Regions from separate parts of the Nonomuraea sp. NPDC050783 genome, predicted to be linked through region 1. Evidence: riboswitches for the same ligand, from Rfam matches in the RefSeq annotation. Region 1 holds a riboswitch; each other region holds the start of a gene.
What was found. Region 1 has a riboswitch for cyclic di-AMP ahead of AB0H75_RS20000 (CHAP domain-containing protein). Riboswitches for the same ligand answer to the same signal wherever they lie in the genome.
Positions count from the first base shown of each region.

Region 1 (2,191 bases):
GGGCTGGAACCGGGTCGAGTACGAAGCCCTCGGCCAGGACTTCGCCGGCCGGGGCCGGCGGGTGGAGGAGCAGGTGGCGGTGATGCGGCGGCTGTGGAGCGAGCAGACGGTCACCTTCGAGGGCGAGCACCACCGGGTGACGGGCGCCGGCCTGGCGCCGCTGCCGGTGCAGCGGCCGATCCCCGTCTGGTTCGGCGCGCAGTCGCCCCCCGCCTACCGGCGGGCCGGGCGGCTGGCCGACGGCTGGTTCCCGCAGATGTCGCCCGGGCCCGACCTGGAGCAGGCCAGGGCCGTGGTCGGGGAGGCCGCCGAGCGGGCCGGGCGCGACCCGTCCCGGCTCGGCATGGAGGGGCGGGCGAGCTGGACGGGCAGCGCCGGCGAGCTGGAGGAGCTGGCGGGCCGCTGGCGGGAGGCCGGCGCCACGCACCTGTCGATCGACACGATGCGGGCCGGGCTGCGCTCGGTCGAGGAGCACCTGGCCGCCCTGGAGAGCGCCGCGGCGGCACTCGGCCTCGCGGCGCGCTGACCGGCCACACCCCCGGCCACACCCCCGACCGCGGCCGCGAGCGGTTCTACCTCCACCTCGATCCCCTCACCTGGGGCTGACCCCGGCCATGCCCGCGCGGGCCGTCATGGGGATTTCGTGACCCGGGAATGACCCAGGTCAGAGGGCTGTTATACCTGTCCGTGAGCGGGGCCGCGACTGCGGGCCGCGCCGAGCGGCGTCCGGATCCCGGGCGCCATGTTCGCACCATCCTCCCACCGCGGGCCCACGTCGCCCGCGGCCGCTGAATCCGCCTCGCGCGGAACCGGGGACCCACGTCCGATCGGGGTGAATCGGCACGTCCGCGTGCCGTAGGGCAGCTTCCACCGCCCGAACCCGTCAGCTAACCCGGTAAGCGGCATGGAAGCAAGGAGCAATCGCCTCATGGCCATCAGCCGACTCATCCGTGCCCCGAAACCGTCCCTCTCGAAACTGCCCTTCTCGAAGCTGCCCGCCGCCAGGCTCGCGCTGGGCGCGACCCTCGCCGCCTCCGCCTTCGGCGCCCAGGCCGCGGTGACCGCGCAGGCCGACACGGCCGCCCAGCAGTCCGCGTCGGCCGCCCGGCACTCCGCCCAGGACAGCGGCGCCCGCGTGAACGTCACCGCCCAGCAGGTCCTGAACCTGGCCCGGGAGCAGGTCGGCACGTCCGAGGACGGCAACGGCGGCGGCACCAAGTTCCAGCAGTGGTACGCCTCCTCGCCGCGCGCCGGCGAGACCGTCCTGCGTGACGGCGGCAGCCGGGGCGCCTACCTGAACGCCCCGTGGTGCTCGATGTTCGTCTCCTGGGTCGGCGAGCAGAGCGGCGCCCGCTCGCAGGTCGGCTGGGACGCCTACACCGTCGCGCACGCCAAGTGGTTCGCCGCCAACGGCCGCTGGGGCGGCGAGGCCAGGCCCGGCGCCGTGGTGTTCTTCTCCTGGAGCGGCAGCAAGAGCCTCAGCGCCATCAACCACGTCGGGTTCGTCGTCAAGGACAACGGCGACGGCACGATCTCCACGATCGAGGGCAACACCGGCAACGGCAAGGTCGAGCAGCGGGTCCGCCCGGCCTCCCAGGTCGTCGGCTACGGCTACCCGAACTACGCCGTCTGATCCACCGCCCCCCGTCCGCCACCCTCCGTCCGCCACCCTCCGTCCTCGCCGAAAGCGCGCATCCCGTCCCCGGGGTGCGCGCTTTCGTCGTGAGTGGCGATGCCGGCGCTAGCATGGTGGTGTGCGGCCGTCCGCGCCCAACCTCCGGCGACCCGCCCCAGCCGGGTCACCCCAGGAGGCAAAGGGAGGTTCACCTCCCGGACGAGTGATCTGTTCGTCGGTCGTGCGCCCGCCGTACCGGTCGCTGGGGGATCCGCGGACGGCGCGCGGGAGACGTCCATGACCAAGCAGGCTGACTTCAAGCGGCGCGTGCGCGCCCGCATGGCGAAGACCGGCGAGTCGTACGCGACCGCCCGCAGCCGCCTCCTGGGCGAGCGGCCCACCCCGGTCGAGGAGCGGATGGCCACAGCGCTGCACATCAGCAACGGCGACGCCACCGACCTCCCCGGCACCGGGCTGGCCGAGCGCGTCGTCTACTGGCGCGATGTGCTCCACGAAGGGCCCGTCCCCGCGGTCGGGCGCGAGGAGCTGCGCAGGATCAGGGCCGAGTTCCTGGTC
Region 1 covers NZ_JBFAHK010000006.1:537,201-539,391, forward strand. The annotation lists gene AB0H75_RS19995 (LLM class F420-dependent oxidoreductase) at 1-526, shown strand, start outside; cyclic di-AMP (ydaO/yuaA leader) riboswitch at 777-917, shown strand; gene AB0H75_RS20000 (CHAP domain-containing protein) at 929-1,633, shown strand; gene AB0H75_RS20005 (hypothetical protein) at 1,913-2,191, shown strand, end outside.

Region 2 (2,191 bases), 450 kb from region 1:
CGACGCTGGGCGCGGAGTCGGCGTACGGCTCCTACGAGCAGCTGTGCGCCGACCCGGCCGTGGACGCGGTCTACGTCGCCACGCCCCACGCCCAGCACCTGCCGGTGGCCGCGGCCGCGATCGCGCACGGCAAGGCCGTGTTGTGCGAGAAGCCGCTCGCCGCCACCGTGGAGGACGCCGCGACGATGGTGCGCCTGGCGCGCGAGGCGGGCGTCTTCCTCATGGAGGCGATGTGGATGCGGTTCAACCCGCTCATCCGCAGGCTCGCCGCCGACGAGCGGTTCGGCGAGATCCGCTCGGTGCAGGCGTCGTTCGGCTTCTCGCTGCCCTACGACCCGGCGCACCGGCTGTGGGCGCCCGAGCTGGGCGGCGGCGCCCTGCTCGACCTCGGCATCTACCCGTTCGGGCTGGCCCAGCTCCTGCTCGGCCGGCCCGCCGAGCTGCGGGTGACCGGCTCCCTGGCGCCCAGTGGGGTGGACGCGGAGGCGGCCGGGGTGCTCGTGTATCCCGGGGGCGGGCACGCCCTGGTGGCGGCCTCGCTGCTGGCGCACTACCCCAACGACGCCCACGTGGTGGGCACCGGGCTGCGGGCGCACCTCCCGGCGCCGTTCTGGGCGCCGGAGCGGATCGTGCTGACCGGGCCGCCCGGCACGGAGGCGGAGGAGCACGTGCTCGACCCGGCCGACAACGGTTACGCCGGCGAGCTGCGCGAGGTCCGCGCGGCGGTGGCCGAGGGCAGGACCGAATCGGCGATCATGCCTCTTGACGAATCCCTTGCCATGATGGGGCTTCTGGCCGACGCGCGGCGGCAACTCGGCTAGCTGGACTTTTAGGGATTTGTAATCCCCTTGCCACATGTATTACCTTGTGGGGCATCTCAGGGCATACGTCCGGTTTGTCCGACTATGTCTGACCATCGCGAGTGACATCGCATCACAGGATCGTCCTGTGACCGCTGAATCCGCCCGTGCGCGGAACCGGGGACCCACGTCCTTGGGGTGAATCGGCATAGACATGCCGTAGGGCAGCTTCCACGCCCGAACCCGTCAGCTAACCCGGTAAGCGGCATGGAAGCAAGGAGTAAGCCCCTCGATGGCCAAGCACCGCATCACCGCTGCCCGAAAGATGAGCATCGCCCGCGCCGCGCTCGGCGCGACCGTCATCGCCGGCGCCTTCGGCGCGCACGCCTCCGCGAACGCCGACAGCGCCCCCGCTCCCGAGCAGCAGATCACCGGGCAGGCCCCAGCCGCCGACCACGCCGCCGACCACGCCGCGCCCCGGTCCCGCACGAACGACGAGACCCGCATCAGCGTCACCGCCGACCAGGTCCTGGCCCTGGCCCGCTCCCAGGTCGGCACCAGCGAGAACGACGCCGGCGGCGGCACCCCGTACCAGCAGTGGTACGCCGCCTCCCGGCGGGCCGCCGAGACCATCGCCCGCGACGGCGGCAGGCCCGCCGACTACCTCAACGCCCCCTGGTGCGCCATGTTCGTCTCCTGGGTCGGCGAGAAGACCGGCGCCCGCCCGCAGGTCGGCTGGGACGCCTACACCGTCACCTACGCCAAGTGGTTCGAGGCCAACGACCGCTTCGGGACCCTCGCCAAGCCCGGCGCCGTGGTGTTCTTCTCCTGGAGCGGCAGCAAGGACCTCGACGACATCAACCACGTCGGGTTCGTCGTCAAGGACAACAGGGACGGCACGATCTCCACGATCGAGGGCAACACCGGCAACGGCAAGGTGGAGGAGCGCGTCCGGCCGAAGTCGCAGGTCGTCGGCTACGGCTACCCGGAGTACGCCTCCTGAGCCTGGCTCCGGCCCGCCCCCTCAGGCGAAGAAGCGGGCCAGGGCCGCGGTGACCGCGGCCGGGTCGTTCTCCATCGGGATGTGCCCGGCGCGCGGGACGCGGACCAGCTCGGTCTCCGGCATCTCGGCGGCGAAGCGCTCGGCGTACCGCACCTCCTGGAAGGTGTCGTCCTCGCCCCACACCAGCAGCTTCGGCGTCCGGTCGGCCCGCAGGGCGGGCACCAGGTCGAGCGTGTAGCGGCTGTCGGCGGCGCCCGCCAGCGCCATCCAGGAGCGGCGGACCCGGGCCTCCCGCCAGGGGCTCAGGTAGTCGGCCAGCTCTTCCTCCGACGCCGGGCGGGCCAGCGCCGTGGTGACCGCCGCGCGGCGGGCCGCCAGCAGCTCCTCG
Region 2 covers NZ_JBFAHK010000006.1:86,899-89,089, reverse strand. The annotation lists gene AB0H75_RS17895 (Gfo/Idh/MocA family protein) at 1-821, shown strand, start outside; cyclic di-AMP (ydaO/yuaA leader) riboswitch at 944-1,080, shown strand; gene AB0H75_RS17890 (CHAP domain-containing protein) at 1,093-1,803, shown strand; gene AB0H75_RS17885 (alpha/beta fold hydrolase) at 1,825-2,191, opposite strand, start outside.
Region 2: another riboswitch for cyclic di-AMP. It lies ahead of AB0H75_RS17890 (CHAP domain-containing protein); the one in region 1 lies ahead of AB0H75_RS20000 (CHAP domain-containing protein).

Region 3 (2,191 bases), on a different contig from region 1:
TTTCCGGAAATTTTGCGACTTATGAGGATGTGGGTGGGCTGAGTGCGGTCCGGCCCGGCGCGGGCCGGTGCGAGGTCGTCTGCTTCACCCCCGACCACGACTCCAGCTTCTCCCGCCTGTCCGACGACGGGGTCGAGCTGGTCATGGAGGCATGGGCCGACCGCACCGCCGAGCTGTCCGGCATCGAGGGCGTGGAGCAGGTGTTCTGCTTCGAGAACCGGGGCTCGGAGATCGGCATCACGCTGGCGCACCCGCACGGGCAGATCTACGCCTACCCGTACGTCACCCCGCGCACCAGGCTCCAGCTCGGCGCCGCCGCCCGCCACCAGGGCCCGGGGAACCTGTTCGCCGACGTCCTGGCCGCCGAGCGGGCCGCCGGCACGCGGGTGGTGGCCGCCAACGAGCACTGGACGGCGTTCGTGCCGGCCGCCGCGCGCTGGCCGTTCGAGGTGCACGTGTACCCGCACCGGCAGGTGCCCGACCTGCCGGCGCTGACGGAGGCGGAGCGGGCCGCGTTCGCGCCGCTCTACACCTCGGTGCTGCGGGCCTTCGACGGGCTGTTCGGGGTCGTGATGCCGTACATCTCGGCCTGGCACCAGGCGCCCGTGCGGGAGGGGCGGGAGCTGGCGTACCTGCATCTGGAGCTGTTCAGCGTCAGGCGGGCGCCCGGGAAGCTGAAGTACCTGGCCGGATCGGAGTCGGCGATGGGCGCGTTCGTCAACGACGTGCTGCCGGAGGAGGCGGCCCGCATGCTCCGATCACAACTTGATCACTAATAGATTTCTACTTAAGGTCGCATGAATCGTGATCTACCACTAACATCCCGATATGCACCGGTGGTCACAACCGTTGCACGCCTAATCCCGGGCGCGTCGCCCGGGAGCCGGGGACCCACCGCACCTGGGGTGAATCCACTTCGGTGGTAGGGACGCACTCTCACGCCCGAACCCGTCAGCTAACCCGGCCGGCAGAGGGAGAGGAACCCGAGTACGTGGCGGCTTCGCCCCCCGCACCCCAGGCCATCGGCTCCGGCCTCGCCGCCACCGGCCTGATCGCCGCCCTGGTCGTCGGCACGGTCGCGGCCCTCCCGGCGGCCCCGGCGCGGGCCCAGGTGGCGGCGGTCGCGCCGAAACCCACCGCGCTGAAGCTCACCGCGCCGAAGCCCACCGAGGCCCAGCTCCGCGCCCAGCTCAAGCGGCTCAACACCAAGGTCGACAAGCTCATCGAGCAGTACAACCTCAAGCGCGTCGAGCTGGCCAAGGCGCAGGAGGCGGCCGGCGCGGCGAAGGAGCGCCTGGCCGCCGCCGACCGCACGCTGGCCACGACCGAGCAGCGCGTCGCCGAACTCGCCCGGCTGCGCTACCAGAACGGCAACCCGCCGGTGCCCGGCTTCATGCTGGACGGCGCCAGCGCGGCAGTCCTCGACCAGCTCACCGCCGAGCAGCAGGCGCTGGTGCAGAACGTGGCCAAGGCCCGCGACGAGAAGAAGAAGGCCGCCGCCGAGGCCGAGGCGCTGACGGACAAGATCCGCGACGACGCGGCGGACGTGGCGGAGCAGCGCGACGAGGCCGAGGACGTCATCGACGACATCAAGGAGAAGCTGGCGGACCTCGTCCCGTACGCCGGCGGCCGCACGTCCAACGGCACCTGGGCCCCCGAGCTGCCGGCCGGCGCGGACAACATCACCCCGCGCACCCGCCTGATGCGCGAGCAGGTACGCAAGAACTTCGCGCTGCCGTTCTCGGTGGGCTGCTTCCGCTCCGGCGCCGGCGGCGAGCACCCGCTCGGCCGCGCCTGCGACTTCATGATGAGCACCGGCGGCAGCATGCCCACCGCCGCCAACGCCGCCCTGGGCGACCGCCTCGCCGCCTGGGCCCTGCAGAACAAGGACAAACTCGGCGTCAAGTACGTGATCTGGAAGCAGCGCATCAACTCGGGCTCCGGCTGGCGCCCGATGTCCGACCGCGGCAGCATCACCGAGAACCACTACGACCACGTGCACATCTCGATGAACTGAGACCAGGGCCAGGGAGGCCAGGGTCAGGGAGGTCAGGGTCAGGGAGGTCAGGGTCAGAACCGCCGGGGAGCCCGCGGGACGAGCAGCCCCCGGTTGAACGCCTCGCTGACGGCGGCGGCCCGGTCGCCCACGCCGAGCTTGGCGTAGATGTTCAGAAGGTGGCTCTTGACCGTG
Region 3 covers NZ_JBFAHK010000046.1:15,356-17,546, reverse strand. The annotation lists gene galT (galactose-1-phosphate uridylyltransferase) at 1-776, shown strand, start outside; cyclic di-AMP (ydaO/yuaA leader) riboswitch at 845-984, shown strand; gene AB0H75_RS49120 (coiled-coil domain-containing protein) at 992-2,017, shown strand; gene AB0H75_RS49115 (response regulator) at 2,071-2,191, opposite strand, start outside.
Region 3: another riboswitch for cyclic di-AMP. It lies ahead of AB0H75_RS49120 (coiled-coil domain-containing protein); the one in region 1 lies ahead of AB0H75_RS20000 (CHAP domain-containing protein).

Region 4 (2,191 bases), on a different contig from region 1:
CCAGACCGGCAGCCGGTCGGTGCCGGCGGCGACGTGGGTGAGCTCGTGGGCGAGCACGACGTCCCTGCCGGTGGGGTTGAGCCGGGCGAAGACCTCGGGGACGACGATCACCCGGTCGCCGTCGGCCAGGGCGGCCAGGCCGTCGATCGGGCCCGTACCGGCCAGCCGGGCCGCCTCGGCGGCGGAGCGCGGGACGACGATCAGCGGACGCACCGGCCCGCCGAGGACGTCGGCGACCCGGAGGGCGGCGGTGTCGGCCCGGCGCGCCAGCTCGCCGAGCGTGGCGGGCGGCGTCCCGTGCCCGACGACCACGGCCCGCGCTCCCCTGACGGTGACGGACTCCCCCGGCCAGAGGCCGCGCGCTCCGGGGACCGGCGAGGAGGGGCCGGTGAGAGGGGCGTCCGCGGCCGGGGCGAGGGCGGTGGCGAGGAGCAGGAGGGCGGTCACCGCACCCCGTCGGCTCACCTGCTCGGACACGATGCCCGATAGTAGTAGTCGCGCCGGGCGAAGACAGAGGCGAAGACAGAGGGGACGAAGACAAAGGGGACGAAGACGGGCGGCCCCGCCACGGTCCCTTCCGGGGCCGTGGCGGGGCCGCTGTCACGCGCCGGGACGGGCCGCGCCCACGAACGACGACCTGCGCCATCCGCTCAGCTTGTCGATGCGTACCCGCTCGCCCGTCCTGGGCGAGTGGATCATCTTGCCCTTGCCGACGTACATGCCGACGTGGCCGAGACCGCTGAAGAACATCAGGTCACCCGGCTTGAGCCTCTTCCAGGAGACCTTCGTCCTGATACGGGCGAACTGGCTGCTCGCCACGCGCGGGAGCCTCACCCCGGCCTTCTTCCAGGCGTACTGGACGAGTCCGGAGCAGTCGAACGAGCCGGGCCCGGTGCCGCCGTAGCGGTACGGGTCACCGATCTGCTTCTTGGCCACGGCGACGGCCTTGAAGGCCCTCGCTTTCTGCCGAGCGGCCCTGGCGGTCCTCGCCGACCTCACCTTGGCCTTCGCCGACCTGGCGGCGGTGCCGGCCCTGGCCACGGAGGTCGTGGTGGCGGTGGTGGTGGTGACGGTGGAGGCCGCGGCCGAGCCGCTCGTCGTCGCCGCCTGAGCCGCTGGGGCATGGAGGATCGTCCCTCCGGCCGTCACGGTCATCGTGAGCGCCGCGCCACTCAGGGCAAGGCGGGACAGACGGGGGTTCTGCGGGGAGGTAGACAGGATTTCTCCTTGGAGCTTCCACGAACGCCTACCGGGTTAGCTGACGGATTCGGGCCTGGAAGTAGCCCTACGGCGCGATACGCGCCGATTCACCCCTGATCCCGGGGACGGGATCGGTGGTTCCCCGGCTCCGTGCTCCTGGCTGCACGGATTCGGCAGGTCGCCGCCCGTTGAGGTTGTTCGCATGGGGACGTACGGGCGCGACCGGCGGATTGGTATCTGGCACACATCGGGGGGACCGATGGAGGTTCGCGGCGACATGGCGTGCCGTCGCGACGCCAGAAGTTACGCCGAAAGGTCACGGATCGGCAAAGGGAACGGCAGGTTGTAAAGATCAGAAAGGAAGTCCAGTCAGGATCGAAACCCCTGCTGGAACACCAGACGCTGTTACCCGAATGTGACCCTGCTCACAATTCGCGGCACAGCCCGGTGTAAGGTCCCATTCGTCACTTTTGTCACACCTTTCTCGCCTTCATCCGGAACCCCGTCGCCGCGAGGGCGCCGGCGGCGAGCCGGTCACGCTCGATGCGCCACAGCTCCTCGACGACCTTGGTGTGACCGTTCACGACCTTTCCGCCGATATATCGGGTTATGTACGGTTCACGGCGCAGGCTGACCACCTCGAACCGCTCGCCGAGCGCCGTCAGCATGTCCGCCGCCGGATGATGGTCGTGGTGCGCCGCGCGCCACCGCCCAGCCGGATCGCCACCCTCCCGCGGGAAGTCCGCCACGCCGGCGGCGGCCAGCAACGATCCGGCATCGTAGAACCAGGCGGCGGTGGCCGCGTCCGCCCAGTCCCACGCGAACTCGTCCACCAGCAACGTCCCGCCCGGTATCAGCAGGTCGTACGCGTGGTCGAGTGCCGCGCCGAGCGGGTGCATGTGGTGCAGCGAGAGCGACATGACGATCACTTCGTACGATCCGCCGTCGTAGAAGGGCGCGCCGTCGCGGACGGTCAGGTCGGCACGCAGGG
Region 4 covers NZ_JBFAHK010000003.1:491,489-493,679, forward strand. The annotation lists gene AB0H75_RS10395 (hypothetical protein) at 1-477, opposite strand, end outside; gene AB0H75_RS10400 (C40 family peptidase) at 601-936, opposite strand; gene AB0H75_RS10405 (hypothetical protein) at 947-1,111, shown strand; cyclic di-AMP (ydaO/yuaA leader) riboswitch at 1,229-1,386, opposite strand; gene AB0H75_RS10410 (class I SAM-dependent methyltransferase) at 1,674-2,191, opposite strand, start outside.
Region 4: another riboswitch for cyclic di-AMP. It lies ahead of AB0H75_RS10400 (C40 family peptidase); the one in region 1 lies ahead of AB0H75_RS20000 (CHAP domain-containing protein).